DNA from 3 places in the Rhizobium sp. CB3171 genome. Region 2 is predicted to be linked to each of the others. Evidence: predicted binding sites of a transcription regulator. Region 2 holds the regulator's gene; each other region holds the start of a gene.
The links. Region 2 encodes PhoB, which activates phosphate uptake and scavenging genes when phosphate is short. Its sites were predicted from a motif close to TGTCATNNANCTGTCAT; they were not measured.
Positions count from the first base shown of each region.

Region 1: ppk2 (polyphosphate kinase 2) is a predicted target of PhoB. The motif match lies at 4,780-4,796, and genes of this name have one in related genera.
Region 3: QA648_RS17975 (inorganic phosphate transporter) is a predicted target of PhoB. The motif match lies at 4,487-4,503, and genes of this name have one in related genera.

Region 1 is NZ_CP121652.1:497,024-507,786, reverse strand. Features, by position in the region: gene QA648_RS02440 (thioesterase family protein) at 1-145, opposite strand, end outside; gene QA648_RS02435 (histone deacetylase family protein) at 311-1,252, shown strand; gene QA648_RS02430 (exodeoxyribonuclease VII small subunit) at 1,255-1,506, shown strand; gene QA648_RS02425 (pirin family protein) at 1,581-2,504, shown strand; gene dxs (1-deoxy-D-xylulose-5-phosphate synthase) at 2,630-4,546, shown strand; gene ppk2 (polyphosphate kinase 2) at 4,904-5,824, shown strand; gene QA648_RS02410 (methyl-accepting chemotaxis protein) at 6,007-7,944, opposite strand; gene QA648_RS02405 (DUF4424 domain-containing protein) at 8,174-9,181, opposite strand; gene QA648_RS02400 (TlyA family RNA methyltransferase) at 9,308-10,048, shown strand; gene QA648_RS02395 (class I SAM-dependent RNA methyltransferase) at 10,045-10,763, shown strand, end outside.
Region 2 is NZ_CP121652.1:147,964-158,726, forward strand. Features, by position in the region: gene ppk2 (polyphosphate kinase 2) at 1-243, opposite strand, end outside; gene phoR (phosphate regulon sensor histidine kinase PhoR) at 551-1,747, shown strand; gene QA648_RS00745 (substrate-binding domain-containing protein) at 1,933-2,967, shown strand; gene pstC (phosphate ABC transporter permease subunit PstC) at 3,030-4,511, shown strand; gene pstA (phosphate ABC transporter permease PstA) at 4,508-5,842, shown strand; gene pstB (phosphate ABC transporter ATP-binding protein PstB) at 5,857-6,672, shown strand; gene phoU (phosphate signaling complex protein PhoU) at 6,724-7,437, shown strand; gene phoB (phosphate regulon transcriptional regulator PhoB) at 7,470-8,153, shown strand; gene QA648_RS00775 (GcrA family cell cycle regulator) at 8,253-8,777, opposite strand; gene QA648_RS00780 (aspartate aminotransferase family protein) at 9,203-10,402, shown strand; gene argF (ornithine carbamoyltransferase) at 10,476-10,763, shown strand, end outside.
Region 3 is NZ_CP121652.1:3,697,659-3,708,421, reverse strand. Features, by position in the region: gene cyoC (cytochrome o ubiquinol oxidase subunit III) at 1-43, shown strand, start outside; gene cyoD (cytochrome o ubiquinol oxidase subunit IV) at 40-453, shown strand; gene QA648_RS18005 (SURF1 family protein) at 641-1,405, shown strand; gene QA648_RS18000 (histidine phosphatase family protein) at 1,409-1,975, opposite strand; cobalamin riboswitch at 2,082-2,154, shown strand; gene QA648_RS17995 (CbtB-domain containing protein) at 2,212-2,421, shown strand; gene QA648_RS17990 (CbtA family protein) at 2,434-3,174, shown strand; gene QA648_RS17985 (hypothetical protein) at 3,239-3,844, shown strand; gene QA648_RS17980 (hypothetical protein) at 3,986-4,294, opposite strand; gene QA648_RS17975 (inorganic phosphate transporter) at 4,549-6,150, shown strand; gene QA648_RS17970 (MucR family transcriptional regulator) at 6,232-6,732, opposite strand; partial or broken gene QA648_RS17965 (helix-turn-helix domain-containing protein) at 6,934-7,041, opposite strand; gene QA648_RS17960 (EAL domain-containing protein) at 7,520-8,305, opposite strand; gene QA648_RS17955 (sugar phosphate isomerase/epimerase) at 8,705-9,562, opposite strand; gene QA648_RS17950 (DUF2934 domain-containing protein) at 9,916-10,161, shown strand; gene QA648_RS17945 (cyclic nucleotide-binding domain-containing protein) at 10,271-10,763, opposite strand, start outside.

The DNA.
Region 1 (10,763 bases), 350 kb from region 2:
TCACCAGCGGCCGGGCGCGCCAAAAATTCGACAGCGCCGTTTCCGCCTGGGAGATGTAGGAGGCGATGAACATCTGCCCTTGCCTGTCGACATCGCGAGGCGGTACCCGCATTTCGATGACATCGGATCGTTCTAGACTCATCATCACGCAAAACCCTGGCCGACGGCTCGCACCTTAATGAAAGCTTAACATCGCGCCTCAAGAAGTAAACGGTTGGTAGCCCAACGTGGTTAAGATGGATTGTTGACATTATGGTGATACTGCCCATGTCCGGTAGCAGATGTCATATCCCGTCTGTAGATTGGTTTCATGAGCACACGTCTTTACGAGCACCCGATTTTTCTGGAACATCTAACCCCCCCGGGTCATCCGGAGAGGCCTGACCGGTTGCGGTCTTTGAATATCGCGCTGGAGCATCCGAACTTCGAGCGACTGGACCGGCGCCAGGCGCCAATCGCCAATGAAGACGCCGTGTTGCTTGCCCATCCGGAAGAGCACCTCACCTTTGTGATGCGCTCGATCCCCGACGGGGGTGACGAGGACGAGATCAACCAGCTCGAAGCCGACACCTATGCCAGCCCGAAGACGCTGCAGGCGATCCTGCGTGGCGTCGGCGGCGCAATGGCGGCAGTCGACGACGTATTCTCCGGCGCGGCCGACAACGTCTTTGTCGCGGCCCGCCCCCCTGGCCACCACGCAGAGAAGTCCAAGGCCATGGGCTTCTGCTTCTTCAACAACGTGGCAATCGCCGCCCGCCATGCGCAGAAGGCCCATGGAGCCGAGCGCGTCGCCATCGTTGACTGGGACGTGCATCACGGCAACGGCACGCAGGACATCTTCTGGGACGATCCCTCGGTGCTCTTCTGCTCCACGCATCAAATGCCGCTTTACCCCGGCACCGGCAAGAAGGACGAGCGCGGCACGCATAATACCATCGTCAACGCGCCGCTTTCGCCCAATACCGGCGGCGACCATTTCCGCGAGGCCTTCAAATCACGCGTGCTGCCGGCACTCGACGATTTTCGCCCCGACCTCATCCTCATCTCGGCCGGCTTCGATGCCCATCATCGCGATCCCCTGGCACAATTGAATCTCACCGGCGAGGATTTCGACTGGGCGACCGGGCGCATTCTGGAAGCCGCCGACCGCAGCGCCAAGAACCGGGTCGTCAGCCTGCTCGAAGGCGGCTATGATCTGGAAGGCCTCGCCGAATCGGCAGGCCTGCATATTCTGCGCATGATGAAGGGTTGATGATGAGCGAAAGCGCCAAAGTGGATGTGTCCGGCTATTCCTTCGAAAAGGCTGTGGCGGAGCTCGAAAGCATCGTCGCGCGGCTGGAACGCGGCGACGTCGCGCTCGACGAATCCATCGCCATCTATGAGCGCGGCGAAGCGCTGAAGAAGCATTGCGAGGCTCTGCTCTCGGCAGCGGAGAACCGCATCGAGAAGATCAGGCTCGACCGCGCCGGCAAGCCCCAAGGCACGGAGCCGCTGGACGGGCAGTGAAGCCCGCGCGCGCAAGATTTGAGTTTCCGACCTATTGCCGTTAGGTTGGCTTTCAACCGAATGGAGCGCTCGTCATGTCCTTCTTCCCTGGAAAAGATCCGCTGCCCGGCGATGCCTTCGCCTGCGACGCGATCGAGCATCTCATCATTCCCCGCACCAGCGATCTCGGCGGCTTCTTCGTCCGTCGTGCGCTTCCGAGCAGTCGGCGGCGGCTGGTGGGGCCATTCATCTTTTTCGACCGCATGGGTCCTGCGGTGCTGCGGCCCGGCGAAGCACTGGATGTCAGGCCGCATCCACATATCGGCCTGTCGACCGTCACCTATCTTTTCGACGGCGAAATCCGTCATAGGGACAGCCTCGGGACGGAAAAGGTCATTCGTCCCGGCGATATCAACCTGATGACGGCCGGGCGCGGTATCGTACATTCCGAGCGCACGCCGGACAATCTGCGCGGCCATCCGCTGGCGATGTCCGGCCTGCAGACGTGGCTAGCCCTGCCGGACGACAAGGAAGAGATCGATCCGGCCTTTACCCATACCGAAAAGAGCGACATGCCGCTGATCGACGACGGCGGAGCGACGGGTCGCGTGGTCATCGGCAGCTTCGAGGGGGTAACCTCGCCGGTCAAAGTCTTTTCCGACACGCTCTATGTCGATCTTCAGCTTCAGCCCGGCGCGAGGTTTCCTTTTGGCGCCGGGCATGAGGAACGTGCGGTCTATATTCTCTCCGGCTCGCTCATTGTTGCGGGCGACCGTTTCGAACAGGATCAACTCCTTGTCTTCCGCCCCGGCGATGCGATTGCCCTGGAGGCGGCTGAAAAAGGCTGTCATTTGATGCTTTTTGGTGGTGCGGCACTCAATTCAAAGCGCTATATCTGGTGGAATTTCGTGTCTTCTTCCAAGGAACGCATCGAAAAAGCCAAGGAAGAATGGCGCACCGGCCGTTTCGATATCGTGCCGGGAGACGAGGAAGAATTTATTCCTTTGCCGGAAAGCTAACGAGTTCATAACAATGCCAAATGTTTCTTGTTCAGGCACTCCTTGAATTCGTCGCCTTTTGTCGCAATCTTTTTTGAGATAAAGGCGGGCCGCTGCCCAAGAATAGTAAGAAAGAGGCTTCAGCCTTGACACATATGCCAGAGACGCCCCTGCTGGACCAGGTCCACTATCCTTCCGACCTGCGAAAGCTGGAGGACCGGGATTTGCCGCAACTCGCCCGCGAGCTCCGCGACGAGATGATCGATGCGGTATCGCGCACGGGTGGACATCTTGGCGCCGGCCTCGGCGTCGTGGAACTCACCATCGCCATCCACAATGTCTTCGACACGCCGAACGACCGTCTGATTTTCGACGTTGGTCATCAATGTTATCCGCACAAGATCCTGACCGGCCGGCGCGACCGCATCCGCACGCTGCGCCAGGAGGACGGACTTTCCGGCTTCACCCGCCGCGCAGAGAGCGAATATGATCCCTTCGGCGCCGCGCATTCCTCCACATCGATTTCCGCCGGTCTCGGCATGGCGGTCGCCGCCGAACTCGACAATACCGACCGCCGCGTCATTGCCGTCATTGGCGACGGCGCGATGTCGGCCGGCATGGCCTATGAGGCACTGAACAATGCCGGCGCGCTCGACGCGCGGCTGATCGTCATTCTCAACGACAACGACATGTCGATTGCCCCGCCGACCGGAGCCATGAGCGCCTATCTCGCGCGCCTCGCCTCCGGCCGCACCTATATGGGCTTTCGTGATTTCGGCAAGAAGCTCACCGCCTATCTGGGCAAGAATGTCGACCGCGCCATTACCCGCGCCGTCGAACATGCGCGGGGCTATGTCACCGGCGGGACGATGTTCGAGGAGATGGGTTTCTACCACATCGGCCCGATCGACGGTCACTCCTTCGACCATCTTCTTCCGGTCCTGCGCAATGTGCGGGACCATGCTCAGGGCCCGGTGCTGATCCATGTCGTGACGCAAAAGGGCAAGGGCTATCCCCCTGCCGAAGCGGCGGCGGACAAATATCACGGCGTCAACAAATTCGACGTCATCACCGGCGCGCAAGCCAAGGTGAAGCCGAATGCACCGAGCTATACCAGCGTCTTCGCCGATGCGCTCGTGCAGGAAGCGATGCTGGACGAAAAGATCGTCGGCATCACCGCCGCCATGCCGAACGGCACCGGTCTCGACAAGCTGCAGGAATTTTTCCCGGCCCGCTGTTTCGACGTCGGTATTGCCGAGCAGCATGCCGTCACGTTTGCGGCCGGCCTGGCCGCCGAGGGTTTTAAGCCCTTCGCGGCGCTCTATTCGACCTTCCTGCAGCGCGCCTATGACCAAGTGGTGCACGATGTCGCGATCCAGGGGCTACCAGTGCGCTTCCCGATCGACCGCGCCGGCTTCGTCGGCGCCGACGGGCCGACGCATGCCGGCTCCTTCGACACGGCCTTTCTCGCCAGCCTGCCCGGCTTCGTGGTCATGGCCGCCGCCGACGAGGCGGAGCTGAAGCATATGGTGCGCACGGCTGCTGCCTACGATCTTGGCCCGATCTCCTTCCGCTATCCGCGCGGCGAAGGCGTTGGCGTCGATTTGCCGGAACGCGGCGAAATTCTTCAGATCGGCAAGGGCCGCATCGTCAAGCAGGGTTCGAAAGTGGCGCTGCTATCCTTTGGCACCCGGCTCGCCGACAGCCTTGCCGCCGCCGAAGATCTCGATGCGGCCGGACTGCCGACAACGGTTGCCGATGCTCGTTTCGCCAAACCGCTCGACCACGATCTGATCCGCCAGCTTGCCAGCCATCATGAGGTGCTGATCACCATCGAGGAAGGCTCGGTTGGCGGCTTCGGCAGCCAGGTCATGCAGTTCCTCGCCACGGAAGGCCTGCTCGACAATGGTTTGAAGATCCGCACGCTGGTCATGCCCGACATCTGGATGGAGCAAGCCAAGCCCGAAGTCATGAATGCCAAAGCCGGTCTCGACCGGGCCGGCATCGTGCAGACGGTGTTCAAGGCGCTGGGCCGCAGCCGGATTATCGAGGTCGTCGGGTAAGCTCGGCTAAACTCGCCATCATCTACCGTCTGTTCGGGTCTCGATCTTCCGGCACTTTTTGCCCTATGCCTATCGATTCGGCTTGGGGCTTGGTCCCTACCCGATGTGCGTCCAGGGCACAGCGCTTTGATTTGAATGCGCAAAGGTCGCTGGCTTTGAAGCCAATGCATCCAGCCCGCTTTTGCTGATTAGAATTGAGCACGACGTTCTTCGCCCTGCATCTTGCGGCAATCAGTCATCTAACTGTCATGAACAAAGCGGAACTTGCAGCAATGCAGGAACGGGCATGTTCGCGTTTTTAAGAGCGATCATGCATCGACTGCTGTCGTTAGCTGCCATCGAGAAGCGGAGAGAACCTTGAACAATTCAGACAAAGAGCACCAGTATTCCGACTGGCTTGAAGCGGAACTGGCCGATACGCTAGACGAAGACTATGAGTTGGAACTCTCGGAACCGGCTCTTTCCGAAGAGATCCGAAAGATTTACCAGAAGGCACATCCGGCTGCGATGCCGCGTATCGACTACTTCCGCACCTTGCTGTCGCTACAGGCCGAACTGATCAAGCTCCAGGATTGGGTGACCTATCACAAGGAGAAGGTCGTCGTGATCTTCGAGGGCCGAGACTCGGCGGGCAAAGGCGGGGCAATCAAGAGGATCACCCAAAGGCTCAACCCCCGTGTTGCCAGGGTCGTGGCGCTGCCAGCGCCATCCGACCGCGAAAAGTCCCAATGGTATTTCCAGCGCTATGTGCCCCATCTGCCGGCGGGCGGCGAGATCGTTCTCTTCGACCGGTCCTGGTACAATCGCTCCGGTGTCGAGCGTGTGATGGGCTTTGCGACGGAAGATCAGGTCGCGCAGTTCTTTCACGACGTACCCGAGTTCGAACGCATGCTGGTTCGCTCCGGGATTCGGCTTGTCAAATACTGGTTTTCGATCACCGACGAGGAGCAGCAGCTTCGCTTCCTCGTGCGCATCCACGATCCCTTGAAGCAGTGGAAGCTCTCGCCGATGGATCTGCAGTCCCGCGTGCGGTGGGAAGCCTATACGAAGGCGAAAGAAGAAACCTTCGCGCGCACGAACATTCCGGAAGCGCCCTGGCACATCGTCGAAGGCAATGACAAGAAGCGCGCCCGCCTGAACTGCATCGACCATCTGCTCAGGCAGATTCCCTATGAGGACGTGCCTCACGAGGACATCACCCTGCCGGAGCGCGTCTTCAACCCCAACTATGAGCGCAAGGTGCTGCCGCCGGAGCTTTACGTTCCGTCCAAGTACTAGGGAACGCTTTCGCGGTAGCGCTGGCCAAGGGTCATAGCCACCCTCGGCAGCTACCGCTAACTGATATCTGTCTCGCCTCGAAACAGGCGAGACAGATCGCCGATCAAAACGGCCTTTCCGTCCAAGCCTCCGATGCTCGTCAGAAAGAGCATCGGAGGTCCGGCGTCATCAAGACGCCAGCCTCAGAACTCCTCCCACTCGTCCTGGGCAACAGCCGCCGCAGCGGCCTTGCCGCCAAATGCCTTGGCGACCGTGCGGCCCAATGCCCTCGCAGGCGAAGCAGCCGGTCGGGACTGGGCAGTAACGGCTGCGGGACGTTTGGATTCACGGGGCATGTCACTCAGACGGAACTGGTGCAGGAGCTCATTGAGGGAGGCTGCCTCGCGGGCGAGTGCATGGCTCGCCGCCGTCTGTTCCTCGACCATGGCGGCATTCTGCTGCGTGCCCTGGTCCATGTTGTTGACGGCAGTGTTGATTTCCTGCAGCCCGGTCGACTGTTCGCGGGTGGCGATGACGATGGCGCCGACGTGGCGGTTGATCTCCTGCACTTCGGAAACGATCAGCTCCAGCGCCTTGCCGGTTTCGCCGACCAGCGACACGCCGGTGTTGACCTGATCGCTCGAGGTGGTGATCAGTGCCTTGATCTCCTTGGCGGCGTTGGCGGAACGCTGGGCCAGCTCGCGGACTTCCTGGGCGACGACCGCGAAACCCTTGCCGGCATCACCGGCGCGGGCAGCTTCGACACCGGCATTCAGAGCCAGGAGGTTGGTCTGGAAGGCGATATCATCGATGACGCTGATGATGTTGCTGATCTCGCCCGAGGACTTTTCGATCTGCTGCATGGCGGAGACCGCCTTGCGCACGACATCGCCGGACTTCTCAGCGCCCTGACGGGCACGTTCGACGAGATGGCCGACATCTTCAGCGCGCTTGGCCGAATCGCGAACCGTCGTCGTCACCTCTTCGAGGGCTGCTGCGGTCTCTTCGACGGCGGCGGCCTGCTGCTCGGTGCGGCGGGCAAGATCGTCGGCGGCCGAACGAATTTCGCCGGCACCGGCATTGATCGCCGAAGCATTGTGGCCGACCGACTGCAGGGCGGCTTCCAGCTTTTCGACGGCATTGTTGAAGTCGACGCGGACGCCGTCGAGCTGCGGTGCGAAGGTACGCTCGAGGCGCGCGGCGACATTGCCGGAGGCCAGGGCGGCAAGCCCGCCGGCCAACGCCTCCATCGCGAAGCGGATCTCGCCCTCTTCCCGCGCCTTCTGCTCGTCGTTCATCTGACGTTGACGCTCGGCATCGCCGCGCATGCGGTCGGTCTCGCCGGCAAGACGCAGTTTCTCGATCGCCGCTTCCTTGAAGACGACGACGGCGTCAGCCATGCGGCCGACTTCATCGCCCCGGCCGATGGCCGGCACGTCGATATTATGCTCACCGCCGGCAAGGCGGGCCATGGCGGCAGTCATGCCGACGATCGGGCGAACGATGGTGCGTGCGAGCAGCCAGGCAAGCACGGCTGCAGCCAGCGAAGCGATGATGCCGCCGGCAATCAATGTCAGGCGCAGTTCGCTATTGGCATCATCCTGGATGGCTGACTGGGCATCTGCCTTGGCGCGGGCAGCCTGCTTGATCTTGGCTGCAGCCTCACGGAAACCGTCGAGCTGACCCTTCGTCTCGTTCTGGCCGATCTTGACGATCTGGTCGAGCGGCATCTCGGTTTCCTTGCGCGCCTTCATCTGCGGCTCGGCGAGCTGATGGAAATAAAGATCGGCCGCCTTCTGCATGCCGGCGATCGCGGCAAGCAGGTCCGGCTCGTCGGCGGCAACCGTCTTGGCGGCCGCCATGCTCTTCAGCATGCGATCGCGATTGGTGCCAACGTCGCCATAGGTGCTATTGCTGCGCAGCAGCAGGAAGCCGCGCAAGTTGACCGCCTGTTCCAGCATGGCCTGCAGGGAATCGTCGATCAGATTGACGAGCTGCTGTGACTTGACCTGTTCGGCGGCGGCCGCGGTCGATATTTCTTCCTTGGCGTAAACGAATGCGGAAACGCAGGCGAAGATAGCGATAAGTGCGGCAAAGGTGATGGCGAGTTTGCCATTCAAGGAAAGGTTCTTCGCAAACATGGGCAAGCGCCTCCTGAGCGCCGGTCCTGGCGAACATCGACGAACCCGCTGGGAGAGCGCAGCCGGATGCTCCAAAATTCTGGGAAGAGGCATGATTGGGCGCGAGAGCCGCGGAGCCGTCATGGCAGGCGATTATCCCCGAAAAGGACAATCGCAATCGCATGCATAACTAGATGCTACAGCTTTAAAATTATTTAACTCTGCTCAGTGCAAGAGGCGCAACAATACTCTAATTCTGAGATCCGGCATTGAGGATCAGAATATCGAGATCGTGCTCAGGAGAAAAATCCTCTGCGGTCATCTGAAAACTCGTGGGGCCGATCTTCTTGACGCCGCTGCCGCAGAAGCTGACGTAGTTCTCCGGGCTGCCCTTATCCACCGTCAGCTGAAAATGCTTGATCGGACCGGACCAGTTGGCGCCCGTGCTCAAAACGTAGGAAATCCAGCTTTCGGTATAGGCGCGGCCGCCCTTGTCGGAGGCAGCGGATAGTTTGGTCGCGGTTTTAAGGAAAGCGTCGTCCACGCAATATTTGGTCTGATAGATCTTGAGCTGCTCCTTCTCGTAGTCCTCGTCGCCGGCAAAGGTGATGGCCACCGTGCCGCCGACACTCGGCTTATAGCGATGCTGCACGCTGATCTTGGCGCGGGCTGGAAATTTGGTGCGCCACCAATAGGTCGTGTGCAGGGTCCACATCGGCGTCGAGTGATGCTTCATGCCCTGGCCGTCACTGTCGTATTCGTCATCGGCAATGAGACCGCGCGCCTTCCAGTCCTCGAGCACATCAGGCGGCAGCTTCGCAACCGCGTTGAACGCGGCTGCGCCGAGCGGTCGCAGCGGAATATTGTGCGCCTTCAGCTCGGCCGTCAGATCGATACCGGAGACTGTCACGCTCTGCTGCAAAGTCGGCGTGATCGGTTTGCCGTCCTGCGTGACGGTGAAATCGAGGAAATTGTCGGCATCGGCGTCCTCGATGGCGACCGTGCTGTCGAGGACGCCCTCGATATCCGGCATGGGGAAGGCGACGACGCTTTCGACATCCTTATCCGATGTGTTCTCAAAGAGGTAATCGACCTTCACCTCCGTCGGAGAAATGAAGAGCTTTTCGTCATCCATGCTGATATCGCCGGTGCGGACATAAGCGAGGCCGCCGGTCTTCAGCTCCGCCATGCTATCGTTCGCCAGGGCCGGCGTGGCAAGCATCGCCAGAGCCGTCGCATAGCCGCAAATCCCGCGCATCCGAGCCCCCATCTACTGCCGGTTTGCGGCGATTATGGCGAGATACCGCATAGCGTCAACGCCGACATTGGCCGCCATCAACACAAAACGCTTGCAACGCAGACCATTGCCCGGCATGGACAGCCCATGTCCGAACCGCAACGCCTCGACCAGCTTCTCGTCTCCCTCTCGCTTTTCGCCAGCCGCTCGCGGGCGCGCGACGCCATTCAGCGCGGCACGGTGACGGTTGACGGCAAAGTAGTGAGCAAGCCGGGCGCATTGTTTACCGAAGATGCGGAGATCGCGATCGACGATCCCGCTCAGGATTACGTTTCGCGGGCCGCGCTGAAGCTGGTGGCCGCGCTGGATCATTTCCAACTCGATCCGAAGGGGCAGCACTGTCTCGACGTCGGCGCCTCGACCGGCGGTTTCACCGAAGTGCTGCTGCAGCGGGGTGCGGCGCATGTCACCGCTATCGATGTCGGCCATGGGCAGGTGCATCCGCGCATATCAGCCGATCCGCGCGTGACCAATATCGAGGGACTGAACGCCCGCTATCTGACGGCCGAAGACATTGGCGAGCCCGTAACCTTCATCGCCTCCGACGTTTCCTTCATCTCGCTGAAGCTGGCGCTGGCACCGGCCCTCGGGCTTGCCGAGCCGGGCTCGCGTTGCGCGTTGCTGGTGAAGCCGCAATTCGAGGCCGGACGCGAGGCGATCGGCAAGGCCGGTCTGTTGAAGGACCCCTCCTCCGCGCCAACGGTTGCGGCGGAGCTGGAACGCTGGCTCATCGAGGACATGGGCTGGCGTAGCCTCGGCCTCATCCCCTCGCCGATCGCGGGTGGCGACGGCAATCAGGAATTTCTTCTCGCAGGGATCAAGCCATGAGCACCGAAACCGTGACCATCCAGAAGCTCGGCGCCCAGGGCGACGGCATTGCGCAAGGCGCCGACGGGCCGATCTACGTACCCTTCACGCTGCCCGGCGAGACCGTTGCCATCGCGCGGGTGAAGAGCCATGGAACGTTGATGTCGATCGCGGCGGCCTCGCCCGAACGGCAGGAGCCACACTGTCGGCATTTCGGCCCCGACGGCGTCAATGGCACCTGCGGCGGCTGTACGCTGCAGCACTATGCCGATGCGCCCTATCGCGCCTTCAAGCGCCAGCTCGTGATCGATGCATTGCGCTCCAAAGGGCTGACGCCAGAGGTGGACGAGCTCATCGCCGCCCATCCGGGCGAGCGCCGGCGCGTGGTCTTTGCCGCACGCAAGACCGAGAAGGACATGCTGATCGGCTTCAATCAGGCCGAAAGCCACCATATCGTCGCTGTTCAGGAGTGTCCGATCGCCTCGGCCGGGATCATGTCGCGACTGCCGGCGATCAGGGCTGTCGGCGCGGCTCTCGCTGTCAGCGCGGAAGCATTTCGCATCTCCGTTCTGGAGACGCTCTCCGGCCTCGATATCGCTGTCGATGAGGTCAAGAAACTCTCCGACAAACAGCGGCGCAGCGCCATCGAAACCGTGCTTGCCCTTCGCGGTATCGCCCGCGTCTCCCTGAACGGCGAGATCCTGGTTGAGCCGATGAAGCCGATGGTCGATTTCGG
Region 2 (10,763 bases):
GAGCGCCATCACCCGCTTACCGGTCGCCTGCAGCCAGAACTGCACTTTGATGAGCTCGATCTGCAGCTTTTCCAGCTCTTCCAGATACTCTTCTTCCTTTAGCTTCTTCTTGTAGGGATAGCCGCCGGAAGCAAGCGCCTCGTCGTCGATCCAGTCTGGCAGCACAGGGTCATCGACATCGAATATGCGCGTCTTGCCATGCATATCCAGCTCCACCGCACGGCTTTTCACGTCCTCTGCCATGTGCTCTGCTCCTCCGCAATTTACGCCATCTTAACGATATCTGCCCGTGCGGCAAAAAAAGCCTCACGGGCAAGTTGGGTCATTTATCCAGTATTTTCAAGCCTTTTGCGGACATCCTCATTCGCCGGCTACATTTATTGTTGTCAGTTGCGGGCTTGTGTGGATAGAGCCAAAAACTTCTGTCATGAATCCCCGCTAAGACCCGGAGTCTTGGATTCCGCTATGACAGGCGAAGGGACGGGTACACTTGGAAGACGAATGGTCATTCCTCAGAAAGCTGGCTGCACGGCTGCGGCAGGAGATCGCCATGCTGATTCTGGCGACGCTGATCGCCGTTTTGGCGCTTATCGAGGGTATCAATACGGGCATCGTTTTCTGGCTCTGGGTGGTCGTTGCGATCGTCGCGCTGATTCGCCGGCCGCTCATTGAGAAGGCCGCGCCGCCGGCACCCGTCGAGATGGTTCCTACCGATCCGCAAACCGTGCTTCGTACCGTGTTCTCCGGCCTTGCCGCGCTCGACGTGCCGGTGCTGATCATCGACCGCGAGGCGTCCGTTCTGATGCAGAATGCCGCCGCCGAGAAGGCGTTCGGCGCCTTTCCGCTCAATGCTCATATCTCCGCCAAGCTGCGCTCCCCAGGCGTGCTCGACATGGTGCGCGAGACGATCACCACCAATACGCCGAACCAGATCGAACATTCCGAGCGCCTGCCGTCCGAGCGCGTTTATGTCGTCCGCATCGCCCCGTTCGATCTGCCGGAAACCGACATCGAGCCCGGCACCTTCTTTGCGCTGTCTTTCCGCGATATCTCCGAACTCCGCCATATCGACCGCATGCGCTCCGATTTCGTCGCCAACGCCAGCCATGAGCTGCGCACGCCGCTCGCCTCGCTCCGCGGTTTCATCGAAACCATCCAGGGGCCGGCCAAGGCGGATCCGAAGGCGCAGCAGCGCTTCCTCGGCATCATGTTCGACCAGACGACGCGCATGAGCCGCCTGGTCGACGATCTCCTGTCGCTGTCGCGGCTGGAGCTGAAATCGCACATCGCGCCGGATCAGAAGGTCGATCTCGTGCCGTTGCTCGGCCATGTCCGCGACGCGCTGCTGCCGCTTGCCGACGATCTCGACGTTACCATCAATCTGCATCTGCCGCCGGGGAAGGTGGAGGTGCTGGGTGATCGCGACGAACTGGTGCAGGTCTTCGAAAACCTGATCGAGAATGCTTGCAAATATGGTCAGGAAGGGAAGGTGGTCGAGGTTTCCGTCTTGAACGAACTGGGCCAGGCCGTCGAGGTCATCATCTCGGACAGAGGGCCGGGCATCCCGGCGGAACACGTGCCGCGCCTGACGGAGCGCTTCTATCGCGTCAATGTAGAAGACAGCCGCTCGAAAAAAGGCACCGGCCTCGGGCTCGCCATCGTCAAGCACATTCTCACCCGTCACCGCGCACGGCTTATCGTCAAGTCGGAAGTCGGGAAAGGAACGGACTTTACGGTCCGCTTCTGAACGCCTTCGTAAATCACCCCTTTTCGGCGCAACTTCATTGATAAATTTCAAGGGGTTGATCTGTCATAATTGTTTCACTCGCCTGACATAAAAGGGCGGTGCTTTGACCGCTAAAAAGAGATGTTGAACAGGCGGATGCTCCGTTCGCCGTCGCGCTCTTCAAAGCCCGTCAGGGAGGGTTCACCATGGACACGTTGAAACTGTCTGTCATCGCGTTGGTTGCATCCGCCGCTTTCGCTGGCGCCGCCGCGGCCCGTGATCAGATTCAGATTTCAGGTTCCTCCACCGTATTCCCCTATGCCAAGATCGTTGCCGAGAGTTTTGGTGAGACCTTCACGAATTTCAAAACGCCGGTCGTTGAATCCGGCGGCTCCGGTGCCGGTCTCAAGGAATTCTGCAAGGGCGTCGGCCCCGATTCCATCGATATCGCCAATTCGTCGCGCCCCATCAAGGCTAGCGAGGTCGAGGCCTGCAAGGCTGCCGGCGTTGCCGATATCCAGCAGGTCAAGATCGGCTACGACGGCATCGTCTTCGCTTTCGACAAAAGCAATCCCGACATGAAATTCGTGCCGGCCGATCTCTATAAGGCGCTGGCGGCCGAAGTCGTGGTGAACGGCAAGTTGGTTCCCAATCCTTATAAGAAGTGGTCGGAGATCAATCCGGCCCTGCCGGCCTTTGAGATTGAAGCCTATATTCCGGGTGAGAAGCATGGCACGCGCGAGGTCTTCGAAGAGAAGGTGCTCGCCGCCGGCTGCAAGGGCTCCGGTGCGCTCGACGTCATCAAGGCGACCGTCTCCGATCCCGATCAGCAGACCAAGAAATGCGTCGCGGTGCGCAAGGACGGGGCAGCGGTCGATATCGACGGCGATTATCCCGAGACGCTCGCCCGCATCGACGCCAACAAGCATGGCATCGGCGTCTTCGGCCTCTACTTCTATCAGAACAATGCCGACAAGCTGAAGGTCGCGCCGGTGAGCGGCATCGTGCCCTCGGGCGAAACCATCGCCGACGGCACTTATCCAGTGTCGCGGCCGCTATTCTTCTACGTCAAGAAGGCGCATCTCGGCGTCATTCCGGGCCTGAAGGAATATGTCGACTTCTTCACGAGCGATCAGATGATCGGACCGGACAGCCCGCTTGCCGAATACGGCCTGGTGCCGGCGCCGGATTCCGAGCGTGACCAGATTCGCAAGGATTTCGCGGACGGGAAGATCATGTGATTGCATAAGGACTGCCCGTCGGCGCGGCTTGCCGCCGTGCCGGCGTTCGCCGGGGAATGGGAATGAGTTTGTCACTGCTGCTGTTGTGTCTGTCGATCATCGGCGCCTTTGCTTTCGTGCTGGGGCGGACGAGAGCGGCTGCGCTGTCGGGCAACAGATCCTCGGCCATGCATTCGCGGCTTGGATACCACGGCGCCTATGCGGCCATCTGGGCGGTATTGCCGGCGTTGGCGTTGATCTGCGCCTGGCTGGTGGTCAGCCCGCAGGTTATCGACCGTTTCGTGGTCGAATCCTTTCCGGAGGAGGTGAAATCCCTCTCGACCGCCGAACTTAAGCTCACCTACGGCATAGTGCGCAGCATAGCCCATGGCATGCGCCAGCTCGATGACCGGGACCTTGCCAACGTCGCCAACGGCTCGGCCGATCTGCAATTGGTCCTGGCACAGAAAGGCATCCCGCTCGCTATCCGGCCGACCGGCTATATGATAGACGCCGCCAATAAATATAACGGCATGCGGCATGTGAGCCATGTCGTCATGTCCGTGGCGGCCATCATTCTTTCGTTGTTCGGTGCCATCCACGGCCTGCGTGCCATCGCGCCGCGTTTTCGCGCCCGCAACCGGGTGGAACAGGTCATTCTCGGCGGCCTGATCATTGCCTCTTCCATCGCCGTGCTGACGACGGTCGGCATCGTCGCTTCGATGTTGTCGGAGGCCGCCCGCTTCTTCAACATAGTCCCGGCTGCCGAGTTCTTCTTCGGTACCGTCTGGGACCCGCGCTTCACCGGCGCCGGCTCACAAACGTCTGGCACGTTCGGTCTCATTCCGTTGCTGGCCGGAACGCTCTATATCGGCTTCGTCGCCATGCTGGTCGCCGTTCCCGTCGGGTTGTTTGCCGCGATTTACATGGCCGAATATGCCTCGGCGCGAGTGCGCTCCGTCGCCAAACCGATGCTCGAAGTATTGGCCGGCATTCCGACCATCGTCTATGGCTTCTTTGCGCTCGTCACGGTAGGGCCTTTCCTGAGAGATATCTCGGCTGATCTCAATGGCTTGCTGACCGGCAATTATGCCAATTTCATCGAGGCGCAGAGCGTGCTGACCGCCGGCCTCGTCATGGGCGTCATGCTCATTCCCTATGTCTCCTCTCTGTCCGACGACATCATCATGGCCGTGCCGCGGTCGCTGCGCGACGGCTCGCTCGGCCTTGGCGCCACGCGCTCGGAAACGGTCAAGCGCGTTCTCCTGCCGGCGGCCCTTCCGGGCATCGTCGGCGCGCTGCTGATGACGGCGTCACGGGCGATCGGCGAGACCATGATCGTGGTATTGGCCGCCGGCGTTGCCGCCCGCATGCAGCTCGATCCTTTTGAGCCGATGACGACGGTCACGGTGAAGATTGTCAGTCAGTTGACCGGCGATCCGGAATTCACATCGCCGCAGACACTGGTTGCCTTCGCACTCGGCATAACGCTGTTCTGTCTGACCCTTTGCCTGAATGTCTACGCGCTTTACGTCGTCCGCCGCTACCGGGAGCAATACGAATGAGCGATGTCGTATCCTCCCAGGCACCGAATATGTCGCGCGGATTGACGCCAGGCGCTCCGGCGCGGCGGGATATCGGCATCAAGCGACGTTATGCGGCCGAGCGGCGTTTTCGTGCCTATGGGATGGCCGCCGTCATTTTCGGACTGGTTTTCCTGATTATTCTCGTCTCGACCGTTGTCCGCAACGGCTACACTGCCTTCGTGCAGACCTCCATCGCCCTGCCGATCGAGTTCACCGAGAAGGTCATCGATCCCATAGGCAAGGGGGCCAGTGATCCGAAGGTCCTGATATCAGCCAACTATACGGCGCTGGTACGCGACGCCGTGGTGAAGGCGCTGGGCATCGATCCTTCCAATCGGGCGCTCGTGCGCCAGGCGATGGAAATGGTATCGGACGGCGCACGCATTGCATTGCGCGACAAGGTCGTGGCCGATCCCTCTGTCATCGGAAAGACGGTGAAGGTCACTTTCCTCGCCAGTGCCAATATCGACTCTGCCTACAAGGGACAGATCGACCTGACGGCGGACGAAAAGGACCGCAAGGTCTCCGACCAGCAACTCGCCTGGATGAGGCAGCTCGCCGCCGCCGGCGCCCTGCACGAGGCGTTTAATACCGGTCTGTTCCTGTCCGGCAATTCCAGTCGCCCGGAGGCCGCGGGTCTCGGCGTCGCGCTAATCGGCTCGCTCTATCTCATGTTGACCGTGCTGGTCTTGGCGCTGCCGGTCGGCGTCGCCGCCTCGATCTACCTTGAGGAATTCGCGCCGAAGAACCGGTTGACGGATCTGATCGAGGTCAACATCAACAATCTCGCCGCGGTGCCGTCGATCGTCTACGGCCTGCTCGGCCTCTCGGTCTTCATCAACTTTATGGGCCTGCCGCGTTCCGCCTCGCTGGTCGGCGGGCTGGTGCTGAGCCTGATGACGCTGCCGATGATCATCATCGCCACCCGCTCGGCATTGCGCGCCGTGCCGCCGTCGATCCGCAGTGCCGCGCTCGGGCTTGGCGCATCGCGCATGCAGATGGTTTTCCATCACGTCTTGCCGCTCGCCATGCCGGGTATCCTGACGGGTACGATCCTCGGCCTTGCCCATGCGCTCGGCGAGACGGCGCCGCTGCTTCTGATCGGCATGGTCGCCTTCGTCGCCAACTATCCGAGAGGGCCGCTCGATCCTTCGACGGCCCTGCCGGTGCAAATCTACATGTGGGCGAGCGAAGCCGAGCGCGCCTTTGTCGAAAGAACCTCCGGGGCCATTATCGTCCTGCTCTTCTTCCTTGTTGCGATGAACATCGGGGCCATCCTGCTACGCCGTCGCTTTGAGCGGCGCTGGTGACGGGAGGCGATGGAATGAACATGATGACGGAAGCCGCGAGCGAAAAAGCACTGGCCAAGAAGATGATGACGATCCCCTACAAGATGATCGGTCAGGCCGTCTCGGTCCATTATGGCGAGAAGCGCGCGCTGTTCGACGTGGATCTGAACATCCGCGCCAACACTGTCACCGCGCTGATCGGTCCTTCCGGCTGCGGCAAGTCCACCTTCCTGCGTTGCCTCAACCGCATGAACGATACGATAGACACCTGCCGCGTCACCGGCAAAATCACGCTCGACGATCAGGATATCTACGACAACTCAATCGATGTCGTCGAGCTGCGTGCCCGCGTCGGCATGGTGTTTCAGAAGCCCAATCCGTTTCCGAAGTCGATCTACGAGAATGTGGCCTATGGTCCGCGTATCCATGGGCTGCATCGGTCCAAGAGCGATCTCGACCATATCGTCGAAACCAGTCTGCAGAAGGCCGGGCTGTGGGGCGAGGTGAAGGACCGGCTCTATGATGCCGGCACTAGCCTCTCAGGCGGTCAGCAGCAACGCCTCTGCATCGCCCGCGCCGTCGCCGTCAGTCCCGAGGTCATTCTCATGGACGAGCCGTGCTCCGCGCTCGATCCGATCGCCACCGCCAAAGTCGAGGAACTCATTCATGAGCTGCGGGAAAACTTCACGATCGTCATCGTGACGCATTCCATGCAGCAGGCAGCCCGCGTTTCGCAACGTACCGCAATGTTTCATCTCGGCCATCTGGTCGAGGAGAACGATACCGATAAGATGTTCACCAATCCCGATGATTACCGCACGCAGGATTACATCATGGGCCGTTTTGGCTGATGATGCTCCCCGCGCGGTTCCTTTCACATCTTTCACCTAGAGGATAAAAAAATGGTCTCAACACACATTCTCTCCGCTTACGACGAAGACCTGAAGTTCCTGACGCGCCGCATTTCCGAAATGGGCGGCCTGGCGGAGCAGATGGTCAGCGACAGCGTCCGCGCCCTGGTAAACGGCGATGCCAGCCTTGCGCAGAAGGTCATCTCCGATGACGTCATTCTCGACCACGCCGAGCGCGAAGTCGGCGACAAGGCGATCGTCACCATCGCCCGCCGTCAGCCGATGGCTGCGGACCTGCGTGAAATCATGGGCTCCATCCGCATCGCCGCCGATCTGGAGCGCGTCGGCGATCTCGGCAAGAACACCGCAAAGCGCGTCATCGCCGTGCAGGGCACCGGCGTTCCGCGTCGTCTCGCCCGCGGCATCGAACACCTCTCCGAACTGGCGCTCGTCCAGCTCAAGGAAGTGCTCGACGTCTACTCGACCCGTTTACCTGACAAGGCCGTGTCGATCCGCGAACGCGACGAGGAAATCGACGCCATGTACACCTCGCTCTTCCGCGAGATGCTGACCTACATGATGGAAGATCCGCGCAACATCACCACCTGCACGCATCTTCTTTTCTGCGCCAAGAACATCGAGCGCATCGGCGACCATGCCACGAACATCGCCGAGACGATCTATTACATGGCGACCGGTGCCCAGCCCGAAGGCGAGCGCCCGAAGGACGATACCGCCAACACCGTCGGTTCGGTAACGGAATAAAGTAGACACCAAGAGAAGGAGACCAGAGGCGCATGGTTCCGAGAGTTGCTGTTGTAGAAGACGAGGAAGCGCTAAGCGTTCTGCTGCGCTATAATCTCGAGGCCGAGGGCTTCGAGGTCGACACTATCCTGAGAGGCGACGAAGCTGAGCTGCGCCTCCAGGAGCGCATCCCCGATCTTCTGATCCTCGATTGGATGCTCCCCGGCGTGTCCGGCATCGAGCTCTGCCGTCGGCTGCGCATGCGGCCGGAGACGGAGCGCCTGCCGATCATCATGCTCACCGCTCGCGGCGAGGAAAGCGAGCGCGTGCGCGGCCTTTCCACCGGCGCGGACGACTATGTCGTCAAGCCGTTCTCGACGCCGGAACTGATGGCCCGCGTCAAGGCGATGTTGCGCCGAGCCCGCCCGGAGGTCCTGTCCACGGTACTGCGCTGCGGCGATATCGAACTGGACCGCGAAACCCATCGCGTCCACCGAAAGAGCCGTGAAGTGCGGTTGGGGCCGACGGAATTCCGCCTTCTGGAATTCCTGATGTCGTCCCCCGGCCGCGTCTTCTCTCGGTCTCAGTTGCTCGACGGCGTGTGGGGGCATGATATCTATGTCGACGAACGCACCGTCGACGTGCATGTCGGCCGCCTGCGCAAGGCGCTGAATTTCTCCAACATGCAGGACGTCATCCGCACCGTTCGCGGCGCGGGTTATTCCATGGAGGCCTGATGGGGGAGGCCTGATCGGGGCAACCCGATTGGCCATCCAACATAGCGGCGGAAACAGAAAACGGGCCTTTCGGCCCGTTTTTCCTTTGTCTGGTGTGGTTCAGTGCGCGGCCCGGCGCCGGTCATGCACCGGCTGATAGGCCAGCCGCTGATGGTAGGTGCAGTAGGGCGAAGAGTCCGGGCTGTCATTGCCGCAGAAGTGAAAATCTTCCTTCAGCGGGTCGCCGACCGGCCACTTGCAGGTGCGCTCCGTGAGCTCCGTCAGGCCGAGGCGGCGCGAGATCGGAACGACCACATTGGCGGCCGGACGATATTCGACTTCGCTGACCGTATCGATCTCGACCTCTTCCTTGAGCATCGTCGCACCCTGCTGGCGGGTAACCGTGCGGGTTGCAACGCGCGAGGCGTAATTCGGCGCGCGTGGGGCCGAGGTATTGCGCTTCGGCGCTCGAGCTGTGGTTGCCGCACCACCGGCCTTCGCTCGGCCCGGCAGGCTCAAGCGATGCACTTTGCCGATGACGGCATTACGGCTGACACCACCGAGCTGTGCCGCGATCTGGCTGGCGCTCAAACCTTCGGACCACAGCTTTTTCAGCTTCTCGACGCGTTCGTCTGTCCAATTCATGCCCTGTCTCCGCTATCGCGTTTCTGATGGCAGAATCCCTCACCATTGCCTCGAATTGGGTCGAGGCGTGAAACGCTTTAAAATTGTGGTGACTAGTTCCGCCGCATGCAGTCTAGTAATTGGTTTTTAACCTAGTGTGAGGCTGACTCCGTGACAAGAGTCGCGGGAATCTTGAGGAATCGATTTCGAGGTTTTCCCCAACTTGCTATACGTGAGTGGCATTTATGCAATATAAGTTGTCGAAGACATGCCATCCATCGAGAGGCGCTCTGCCGCACCTGCTAAATCGCCAGTTTTGTTGACATCGCAGTGCAAAACATCAATAGTGCCCATGCCGCCGCAAGGCGGCATTTTTGATTTTTCCGGGCCCGTTTCATTCGAAGGAAACGATTGGCCCTAAAGGTTGTGATCGAGGAGAATGCGCCATGGCTGAAACCGCGCCGCTTTATGACACCTATATGCGTGCTCCGCTGCGGTTCGAGCGAGGCGAGGGCGTGTGGCTGATCACGGAGACCGGCGAGCGTTATCTCGATTTCGCCGCGGGCGTCGCGGTGAATTCGCTTGGCCACGCCCATCCACATCTGGTTGCAGAGCTGAAGTCGCAGGCCGATAAGGTCTGGCACCTGTCCAACCTCTATGAGGTGCCGGGTCAGGAGAAATTGTCGAAGCGCCTGACGGAGGCGACCTTCGCCGATAAGGTATTCTTCACCAATTCCGGTGCGGAGGCGCTGGAATGCGCCATCAAGACGGCGCGTCGCTACCAGTTCTACAAGGGTCATCCCGAGAAATTCCATATCATCACCTTCGAAGGCGCCTTCCATGGCCGCACGATCGCGACGATCGCCGCCGGAGGCCAGGAAAAGTACCTCGAAGGTTTCGGCCCGAAGGCGCCCGGCTTCGACCAGGTGCCTTTCGGCGATCTCGACGCGGTGCGTGCCGCCATCACCGATGCGACAGCCGCGATCCTGATCGAGCCCGTGCAGGGCGAGGGCGGTATCCGCCCGGCGACCAACGAGTTCCTGCGCGGCCTGCGTCAGATTTGCGATGAGAATGGCCTGCTTCTGGTCCTCGACGAGGTTCAGACCGGCGTCGGACGCACCGGCAAGCTCTTTGCCCATGAATGGGCCGGCATCACGCCTGACATCATGGCCGTCGCCAAGGGCATCGGCGGTGGCTTTCCGCTCGGTGCCTGCCTTGCGACCGCGGAAGCGGCCGCAGGCATGAAGGCGGGCACGCATGGCTCGACCTATGGCGGCAATCCGCTCGCCATGGCGGTCGGCAACGCCGTGCTCGATGTCGTGCTATCAGACGGTTTCCTGCAGCATGTGCGCGATGTTGCGTTGGTGTTCCGCCAGGGCTTGGCCTCGCTCAAGGATCGTTTTCCGGATATTATCGAGGATGTTCGCGGCGAAGGGTTGTTGCTCGGCATCAAGGCGGCCATTCCCCAGGCGGACCTGCTGCAGGCGATCCGCGCCGAACATCTGCTGGGTGTGCCGGCCGGCGACAACGTCATCCGTCTGCTGCCGCCGCTGGTGGTCACGGCCGAGGAGGCGCGCGAAGGCATTGCCCGCATCGAACGTGCCGCCGAAAGCCTGCGTGCCGCCCGCGTCAAGAAGTCGGCTTGAGTTCAGCGCCCGCTGATCGGGGGCGTTGTTGCCCCACGGCGGGCGTTATCATTTTTGGAGTACAGGTAGGGACATGGCTTCACCGAAACACTTTCTCGATCTCTCGGCCGTCGCGGCTGCCGATCTGCGCAGCATCATCGACGATGCCATCGTGCGAAAGCAGGCGCTGAAGGCAGGTGCGGCCGACAAGCCGCTCGCCGGCAAGATGCTGGCGATGATCTTCGAGAAGCCATCCACCCGCACCCGCGTCTCCTTCGATGTCGGCATGCGCCAGCTCGGCGGCGAGACGCTGTTCCTGTCCGGCACGGAAATGCAGCTTGGCCGCGCCGAGACGATCGGCGATACGGCAAAGGTGCTGTCG
Region 3 (10,763 bases), 420 kb from region 2:
CGGCGTGTTTTCCTTCGTCTACCTCATGGGAGTTCTCGGATGAGCTCGAACGCCAATTCTTCGCATCATTCCGCCGACGCCCACGCTCACGGCCATGGTCACGGTCATGGCGGACACGAGGCCGGCCACGGCACATTCAAGAGCTACGTGACGGGGTTCATCCTCTCCGTCATCCTGACTGCCATCCCCTTCTGGCTGGTCATGGCCAAGGTCTTCTCCGATCCGGCCGTCACCGCGGCGTTGATCATGATCCTCGGCGCCATCCAGATCATCGTGCACATGATCTATTTCCTGCACTTGAACACCAAGTCGGAAGGCGGCTGGAACATGATGGCGCTGATCTTCACCATCGTGCTGGTGGTCATCGCGCTTTCCGGCTCGCTCTGGGTCATGCACCACCTCAATTCCAACATGATGCCCATGTCGCCCGACATGATGCGCAATATGCCGTAACAAACCGGACGGCGGGTGTCCCCACGGATGCCCGCCGCTTTTCCAGCGTAAGATTTCCGCTGGGCTACTGCTTCGAGCATCCGATGGGACGAGCAGCAGTATTTTTTAGATGATGCATGATCTTATCCGAACGCCGCCTCGCACTTTTCGGAATCATGCGACAGCGCCTCCGATGGAGTTCAGCGCCTTGACCGATACCCCCACCGACACTCTTTCCAAAAAGCCCCGCTCCACGCTCGCGCTTGCCATCTGGGTAATCCTGCTTCTGCTATTGACCGCAGCGCTCATTGCGCTCGGCACCTGGCAGGTGAAGCGGCTGTCCTGGAAGCTGGATCTGATCGCCCGCGTCGATGCCCGGGTGCATGCGCCGCCCGTGGCCGCCCCCGGCCCGGCGGAATGGTCCGCGATCGACGCCGCCGGCTACGAGTACAAGCATGTTCAGGCGACCGGCACCTTCCTCAACGATAAGGAAGCGCAGGTCTATGCCTCGACCGCGCTCGGCCCCGGTTATTGGGTGCTAACGCCGATGAAAGCGGCTGACGGCACGATTATCATCGTCAATCGCGGTTTCGTGCCGACCGACAAGCGCAATCCGGACACCCGCCCCGCCGGCGAACTGACCGGCGAGACGACCGTCACCGGCCTGCTCAGGATCAACGAGCCGAGGGGCACGCTGCTGCGCTCCAACGTGCCATCGGAAGAGCGCTGGTATTCCCGCGACGTTACGGCGATCACCGCGGCGCGGGGCCTTCAAAACGTCGCGCCCTATTTCATCGATGCGGACGATACGAAAAATCCGGGCGATCTGCCTGTCGGTGGCCTGACGCAGATCGTCTTCCCCAACAATCATCTCGTCTACGCCATCACATGGTACGGGCTTGCCGTAATGACATCAGGCCTTGCCGCCTATCTTATCTATTTTGAGCGGCAGCGAGCGAAGGCCAACCGCTAACCACTATCTTACGGCATTCGGAAAACGAAGCTGCCAGCGGCGGCCGTCGCTGGTCATCTCCACGATGCCGAGCGGTTCCACATCGATCGTCCAGAACGCGACAGGCGGCGCTTGTAGCACATGGAGAATAGCGGCGCGAATGACGGTCGCATGCGTGACGACGACGGTGTGACCGCCATCGCCGGTGTGGCTCTTCATCCAATCGCCGACGCGGGCGAGGACGGCGGATAAGGGTTCGCCACCATGCGGCGCCGCATCCAAATCCAGCATCCACCGCGACAGCGCTTCCGCATCGGCTTCGTGTAACTCGGTGATCGACCGGCCTTGCCAGCGCCCATAGTCGCACTCGCGGAAAGATGGTTCCGTTGCAGCGTCAAGTCCCATAGCCACAGCCGTCTGGCCGGCCCGTAGAGCCGGGCTCGTCCACGCGCGGTCGACCGTTCCAAGCTGCGCGGCAAGCAGGCCGGCCTGTTGAGTGGCCTTTGCCTCCAGCGGCTCATCCACCGGAAACCGGTTCTTCCGGTTGGCTTCGGTCATTCCGTGGCAGACCCAGCTCAAACGCGCTCTCATAATATCCTATATCCTCAGAGGGTCCGCTGCCGCGACTTTCGATCACGGCAACGCCTTGATTGACAATCGTCTTTGCAGCCAGCTATAAGCTTAGTCTTACGGGTGTGGAAGCCGGTGAAATCCCGGCGCGGTCGCGCCACTGTAATCGAAGGGCGGATACCGCCCCTAGAGAGCCAGACCCTTCCCGTAAAAAACCCTTCCGTAAATGGAACGCGCTCTTCTTAAAGGGAAATAAAATGGCTGATACCACCTTCGCATCGACCGCAATCCCGACGCCGATCCCGGTTGGCGAAATCATGCCTTGGGCGATTTTCGCCGGTCTTCTCCTCATGCTGGCGATCTATTTCATCGGCACCGAGCAAGGTGCGACCGCACTGATGTCGGGCTCCTATGTGCACGAATTCGTGCACGACGCGCGCCACCTGCTCGGGTTCCCCTGCCACTAAGGGGTCTGGAACATGGTTGGACGTCTTTTGCTCCGCGGCATGCTGGTCGGAGTGCTGGCGGGTGTTCTCATTTTTGCCTTCGCCCATACTTTCGGCGAGCCGCTCGTCGAGCGGGCGATCGCGTTTGAAGAGCAGGCTGCCCAGGCGGCAGGCGAAGCCCCGGAACCGGAGATCATTAGCCGCGCCACCCAGGCAGGCCTCGGCCTCTTCACCGGTGCCTTGGTCTATGCAACGGCAGTCGGCGGGCTCTTCGCCCTGGTCTTCGCCTATGTCTACGGCCGTGTCAGCCCCTTTGGCGCCCGCGGCACTGCCGCGCTGCTGGCGATTGCCGCCTTCATCGCCATTTCCCTGGTTCCCGACATCAAATATCCAGCCAATCCGCCAGCGGTCGGCAATCCGGACACGATCGGCGCCAGGACCGAGCTGTTCTTCGTGATGATCGTTGCCTCCGTCGTCGCCATGGTTGCCGCGGTGTCCCTCGTCCGCGGTCTGGTAACACGCTACGGTTCATGGAACGGCGTGATTTTCGCTGGCATCGCCTACATCGTGTTCATCGGCCTGGTTCAATACCTCCTGCCGACGATCAACGAAGTGCCGGAGCAGTTCTCCGCCGTCGTGCTCTGGCGCTTCCGCATCGCGTCGCTCGGCATGCACGCGATCCTGTGGGCGACACTCGGCCTCGCCTTCGGGGCATGGGCCGAACGTGACCTGCCGCAGGTTCGCTACGGTCGCACATCCATTCGCCGGGCCTGAAATGGCAAGCCTGACATGTCCCCCGCATGACTTTTTGCGGGGGATATACTGGCTGAGACCAGCCATTCTGTTTTCGGTCTTTTATCTGATCTGCGCACTCAGCTTGCCGCTGGAGGCGAAGGCGCATAGCGGCAGCTCGTCCGGAACTCGTGCGGGCATTCCGATACCAAGCTTGACCCATGGCGAAATGGCCGTGATCGCTCCTTACTACGGGCGCATCATCGCGCTTGCCTCATCGGCGTCCGATACCGACGAGTCCTTCCGTCGCGTGCTGAACTTCGCACAGATCCAGCGTGCCTATTGCCTTTGGGGCGTCATGCCGGGAAGCGTTGGCGATGAGGACAGTCCTTTTAACGAATGCTCGCATGCCTATCTCGCCGCCGCCAAGATGGCGCTGCTGCAGATGCGTACGATGAAGGACGAAATGGCTGCCGCCGGCGAGCTCGTCTCGGAGATCGACGGCGCGCTGGTACGCAACAATCTGTCGCTTATTCTCTGCCAATTCAGCAACGAAGGCTTCAACACGGCCGACTTGATCCGGCCACGGCTCGCCGGCATCTTTCTGCACATCAAAAGCCTCGCAACAACGATGCTGGCGCTGATGACGGCAGTGACCGCGCTGTGGTGGAGCGCGCGGCTCCTGCGGACGAAACCGGCCATTGCCGATTAGAGCAATTCCAGGAAAAGTGCGAAGCGGTTTTCCGTCCGGATGCGTAAAAACAAAGAGATAGAGCGGGAAAGCGATTCTATGAATCGCTTTCCCGCTCTAGTAGACGACACCCGCCGTCACCGGACGGCGGTGTGCCTTATTTTACCAATCACGCGGCCGGCCTCGCCAACCACCGTCCCATCCGTCACGATAATAGGGGCGATGGCCATACCAGCCCCAACGCGGCGGTGGCGCCCTGTAATATCCCCAGCCATAACCGCGCGGCGGCCCATAGCGATTCGGCCGGCATACGCCGCGCGGCGTCAAATGCCAGCCACGGCCGCAGGCATAATCAACGTTGACGACCGGCGCTTTAGCCACGGTCCCAACAGCGGCGATAGGCATTGCTTCTGCCGAAGATACGACAAGGCTGCCGAGTACGGCAGCAACGGCAATCACGGGCAATCTCATCGTGATGATCTCCATTCAAGTCCCTTACAAGCGGATTTAAATCCCCGCTGGCTGAACCCCGGGTGAACCGAAAAAGGCCTTTTCGCGGCAAAATCAAGACGTTGAACGTGGAGTTGCAATGCGCGTGTCGCCCACTGCCGCCTTAGGAGAGACGTTCGCAACAAGAAGTTCAGTATCGACACCACGAGTACGCGTCACGAGAGCGTCATCAACCGCGCTTAAATGAAGACCTTATTTGCGATAGGGAGTTTGAGATGGTCGACGTCGTTTCAAGCAATTCGGAGGGTGGTGACCACCCTATTCACGGCGCAGGCGGTTCCGCCAAATGGTTCCTGCCGCTCTTCGGCATCGTCGTACTCGGCGGCCTTGCTTACGTTGGCTATGCCCTTGGCAACGATCTTGCCAATGCGGCGGCGGTTCCGTGGATCCTGCTCGGATTGGCGTTGCTGATCGCGCTCGGCTTCGAATTCGTCAACGGTTTCCACGATACGGCCAATGCGGTCGCTACCGTCATCTACACCCGTTCGCTGCCGGCCGAATTTGCGGTTATCTGGTCGGGATTCTTTAATTTCCTCGGCGTGCTGACCTCTTCCGGTGCCGTCGCGTTCGGCATTCTGGCGCTGTTGCCCGTCGAACTGATCCTGCAGGTCGGCTCGGGCTCCGGCCTTGCCATGGTCTTCGCCCTGTTGACCGCCGCCATCGTATGGAACCTCGGCACCTGGTATCTCGGCCTACCGGCTTCGAGCTCGCACACGCTCGTCGGCTCCATCATCGGCGTCGGTCTTGCCAATCAGTTCCTGGCGCCGGCCGGTTCCGCCACGAGCGGTGTCGACTGGTCGCAGGCAAGCAATGTCGGCCTGTCGCTGCTGCTGTCGCCGATCATCGGCTTCTGCCTAGCCGCTGTGTTGTTGCTGGTCTCCAAAGTTCTGATCCGCAACAAGGAGCTTTATGAAGCGCCGAAGGGCAATACGCCACCGCCGCTGTGGATCCGCGGCCTGCTGATCTTCACCTGCACCGGCGTCAGCTTCGCCCATGGTTCGAACGATGGCCAGAAGGGCATGGGTCTGATCATGCTCATCCTTATCGGCCTAGTACCGACCGCTTTCGCGCTGAACAAGACGCCCGATGTCAATTACCTCGATGCCTACAAGGCAGCCTCGGCGCAGGTCGAGACGGTACTCGGCAAGTATGTGAAGGCCGGCGTCGCCACGCCCGCAGACCCGAAGGCTGCCGTCAGCGTTGCCGTGAAGAGCAAGACCTGGACGGACGAAACGACGCCAGCACTGCAGGCCTATATCCACGCCACCAGCGCTGAAATCGCCGCCTATCCGAGCGTCGAAAAACTGCCGAACGGCCTGGTCGGCAACGTTCGTAACGACATCTACCTGATCGGTGAATCGTTGAAGCTCATAGACAAGCAGAAGCTGCTGCAGATGAGCCCGGATGATCTGAAGGCCGTGACCAACTATCACGCCGCGGTCGATCACGCGACCAAGTTCATTCCGCTCTGGGTGAAGGTTGCGGTGGCGCTGGCACTCGGCCTCGGCACCATGGTCGGCTGGAAGCGTATCGTCGTCACCGTCGGCGAAAAGATCGGCAAGACGCACCTGACCTATGGCCAGGGCGGCGCCGCCGAAGTCGTCGCCATGCTGACGATCGGTGCGGCCGACCATCTCGGCCTGCCGGTTTCGACCACGCACGTCCTGTCCTCCGGCGTCGCCGGCACGATGGCCGCCAATGGTTCCGGTCTGCAGTGGTCCACCGTCCGCAACATGCTGATGGCCTGGATTCTGACGCTGCCCGCCTCGATCGCGCTTGCCTTCGTGCTGTTCATCGTGCTGCGCCAGGTCTTTTGACCGGTGCCGCCGAGCTATCGAGCTGCGGCGGCTCAGCAGGCAAAAATATCGTCAAGAGATGATGGCGCCCTTGAGGCGCCATTATTCTTGCGGCTTGTTGCCGTTGGCGCCGAGACCGGAGAGCTTGGCGAGTTCCGAACGGCGATTCGCATAATTCTGGGCGACCATCGGATAGTTGGGAGCAAGACCCCATTTTGCGCGATATTCCTCGGGCGTCATGCCGTAATGAACGCGCAGGTGCCGCTTGAGCGTCTTGAAGCGTTTCCCGTCCTCGAGGCAAATGATGTAGTCGTTCGTCACCGATTTCTTGAGATCGACGGCCGGAACAGGCTTGGCTGACTCCATCGGAGATGCGGATCCATTCAAAGCCTGCAGCGCTTCATGCACATCCGCGATCAGCTTCGGAAGGCTGCCGGCAAGAACAGGGTTGTGGCTGACATAGGCCGAAACAATCTTCACACAGCCGTCAAACAGAACATGCGTTTGCGACTGGGGCAGGTCTCTTCTACTATTGAAAGCATCCATCATCGTTTCCCGAATCTCATGTGGCCTGGCGTCGGCCGCCTCGCGTGACTGCTTCATGTACAAACCCATTCGTGAATCTTGCATCGGTTTCAAACTCCACAGGTTTTGGTTGCGGCACCCTTGGCATTTCTTGATGAGGACGCCTGCTCATTGCCGGTCTTTCTTCACGGGCTCTGCATGGCCAGCCGCATCTACAGGATCCGCAAAGTCCTTTGCAGGATCTGCAAAGTAGGTGGCCAGCTTGGTACACAGGAGGATGAGGGGAATGCCGAGCATGAAGGCGGCATAGGTTGGATTGCCGTTGCAATGACGCAGTGTCTGAAGGATGAGTTTTCGCTCGACATCCTCCACCGTCTGGCCGACGAGAACGCCGACGGCGGTGTTCACGGTGCGCGGCACAAGGTTGTCGTCGCTGGCGGAGAGGTGTGCGACGATCTCATCGATCAGCCGCTCTTCGCTCGCCGTCGCCAGTACGATGCCGGTGGCGCTGTCGAGTTCACAAAAGACATAAAGGCCGTTTTCGGGATCGATCGTGACCCGTCCGGAGGCATTTCCCGAGATGTTGTGAATAACGATGTGCGGCTCGTCTCCGCCCACAAGAGCGAACGGCAAGTCGCTACCGATGTACGAAGCACCGGGGAACAGGCCCTGCAACTCCTCGAATAGCAGACTAAGCCGAGCTTGCGCCTGCACATCCTGTGCGGCCGAGAAATCATGGTCCCGAGCGAAGGAAGGATGTTTGATCATGCCGTCACCTCCGCGATCAAGCCGCGCGTCCCGCCGATGGACTCCTGGCCCCAGGTTCGTTTTGCCGAGCAGCTTCGCGAGACAAGGCGCGGAATATTCATCCAACCTCCCGTAGGCCGAATTTACGCATTTGTGGAAGCTGCTGAAGCGCCATGGGCCTGGACAGAAGGAAGCCTTGCGCATGCGTCCCGCCGGTCGAGCGTGCCGCCTCCAATTGCGCCTCGGTTTCTATCCCCTCGACAACAACCAGGGGCGCCAGACAGGATGCAAAACCGACCAAGTGATACAGGCTATCATGGCCATCCCGGCCGGGCCTGATATCGCGGATGAAGGACGCATCGATTTTGACGATATCGGCCGTAACCTGCAGCAGGTGCGAGGGGGTCGCATAGCCGGTGCCGAAATCATCGATCGCAATGCGGCAACCGAGTGCACGTATCATCTTCAACCGCTCGACGGGCGCGCCGACGAGCGGATAGGTCTCGGTAACTTCAACGACAAGCCGGGACGTGAGCTCGGGCTGGCGGCTGATTCGATTGAAGATGTCGGCAAATCGATCCGGCGCGGACAAAGTGGCTGCGGATAGATTGCAGCCGAGTGTCAGTGCCGCATCCGCCGTCAAGGCAGACAGAACCAACTCCAGCATGCGGAGATCGAGGTCGAAGCGACCTTCCAGTCGCTCCAACTGCGGCACGAAGGCGCCTGCGGTGTGAACGACACCCTCGGCATCCGTTACACGCGCCAGGCATTCGGCATAGAGGATCGCTTCAATGTCTTGGGCGTCATGGATCGGTTGTACGACAAAGCTCAAGCCGCCCTTGGCGATTGCCTTTAAAATCAGGGCGCTATGCCCCTTGTCAATCCGGTTTCCTCTACCGCTCATCAAGCCTCCAAAGGCTGCAAGATGGGCAGCGAACAGAAATTCGGAAAGAAAAGGGAACGTCTGAAAAAGACGCAAAGAAGGGGGGAGCATGGGATTTCTGGTGCCTAAAAGCCGCCTTTTCCATCTCCCGGACCCTTTAGCTCAAGGTAACTAGAATTTTCCTTCCCCAAGCAGAAATGTCGCATCAGGGCGACAACTGACTTAGAATCACTATATTACTAATATGTAAACTAGTGTCATCGAACATTCAATTGATACGAGTTTTTCTAGTTACTAATTCAATTACTGCCGAAGCGGGCGGCGACAATCTTCCGCCGCGAACCATGGGGCCGCTATATTGAAGCATGGCTTAGACGCCCAAGTTTCTCCGGCACGGGTTCCGTTAAAATCCTGACAGGCTTACCGTTCGGGATCGCCTGCATCGGACTGCGGCCACCAGTTCGCTTGCCTTGCCTCCCGCAGGGCGTGGTCGAGCGGCGGGAGATCTGCATGCCACAGCCGCTCCCATTCGAGGCTCATGACGCCGTCATAGCGATCGGCGGCCAATGCGGAGAGCAGCGCCGCCATCGGAAACTCGCCGGCGGCGGGGGGCGTGTAAGTATATGGCAGCTTCCCGCTTTGCTTCGAGATGCTGTCCTTCACATGCAGGTGCCTGGTGTTGCGACGGACTTGCTTCCAGGTCTCCGCGGGATCTTGTCCGCCTTTGCGCCAGGTATGATGCGTATCCCAGAGCAGGGCGCAATCGGGTGCCGCTTCCAGAAAGCGGCCGAGCGCGTCCGGATGCACCAGAAAATCGTGTGTCTCCACCATGATATCCGATGCAAAACCCTCGCGCCTGGCCGTCTCGCGCCACCATTCCAGTGTCGACAGCGCCTCGGAAAGTTCGCCGGCATCACCGGTGCCGCCGCCATCGAAAATGCGCAGCGCTTTTATGCCGGCCGCCTCGGCCCAGGGAAGGTAACGCAGGAACTCTTCCTTCGCTTGCGGCGCAGCGCCGACGAGGCGCATCGACGTGTTGAGCGCACAAATGGCCACAGGGGCTCGCTCGAGCGCATGGACAAGGCCTGCCGGAGTGCCGAACCGCTCGGCAAAATAGGCCGGCAGATCGATCATACCGCCGAGAGCACGAATTTCGATCGCATCGAGGCCATGACGTGCGGCCAGAGCCAGGGCTTCATCCAATTCCAGCTCTGCGCAGCCTAGTGTCGAAAATGCCAGCGATATCAGTGGGGCTTTGACGTCAACGGCGGTAACCATCGCATCCTCCGCTTGGTTCCTGGGATATGAATAGGCGACGCTCGCCAACGCGATGTCTCTCGAACCAAGCGCGACGCTAGTAACTAAATGGATAATTGTGAAGCAACCTCTGAGCGTCAAGGGGCCATGGTTGTCATGGCTCCCAAAAGGGAGCTCAGCCCACCCTTTCAAATGCGCCGATCCACGGCGTCCATGATTCTTATCAAAGGCCGGGAACATTCCCTTCAGATGATGGTTTTCTGTGCGTGATCGAGGGGCGCGAAAATTCCCACCAAAGCATTGGCGTCCGCCGGCACGGCATGCGTCGAGACAAAAATTTCCAAAAAACAATCATTGATGTGGAGGAGAGCATAATGCCGACTGAACAGGGACATGAGTGGATCAAAAGACGTGCATATTCTCTGTGGGAAGAAGCGGGCCGTCCTCACGGCCGTGATCAGGAACATTGGAATCAGGCTGTTGCCGAGCGGGAAGATCTTGAGCGCACGCGGGCTTCCGTGGACGGCGAAGACATTCTCATCAAGTTCAGGGGAAAAAAGCCCATCCTCGGTAAAGCACCAGAACCTCAACCATTCTCGAAATTGACTGGCACGAGATAAGGCTCGGTATCTCCGAGGCAACAGCCAAGCCGTCGCATGGGAAGCTGCCGAGCATGTCGGTGGCCCTAATGAGGTTTGCCGTCACTGATGGCGGTACGCTTGATAAGCGTTAGCTGCCGAAGATCGTCCGCATTGCCTTCAGGAGGGCGCGCGCACTGCGCTCCTGTCCGGTTTTGGAGAGAGGCAGATGGCGCACATGATCGGCTCGGGCGGAGAGTCTCGCAGCTATCTCCTCCGCCATGGCCGGGCGCGCGCCGAGCAGCGGCGCAAAGCTCTGTTGATCGATTTCATAGACGGTGACGCGCGTGAGCGCCTGCAGTGTGCAGACTTCGCCCATTCCCGCAAGCAAGCCGCTCTCGCCGAAGAAATCCCCGGGCGAAAGCCGTCTCTGTTCCTGCTCGCCATAGCGCATTGCGAGGATCCCTGCGCGAATGATCATCATCGAGGCCAGCATTTCTCCCTGATGAACAATGATGTCGTTCTTCTGATATTCACGGACCGCGCATGATCGGGCCAGAAGTTCCTTCTCCGACATCGTCAGACCGAAGAAAATGGGAATCGCCTCAATGAGGGCAAGCGGCGTTATTTCAGGCGGCTTGGCG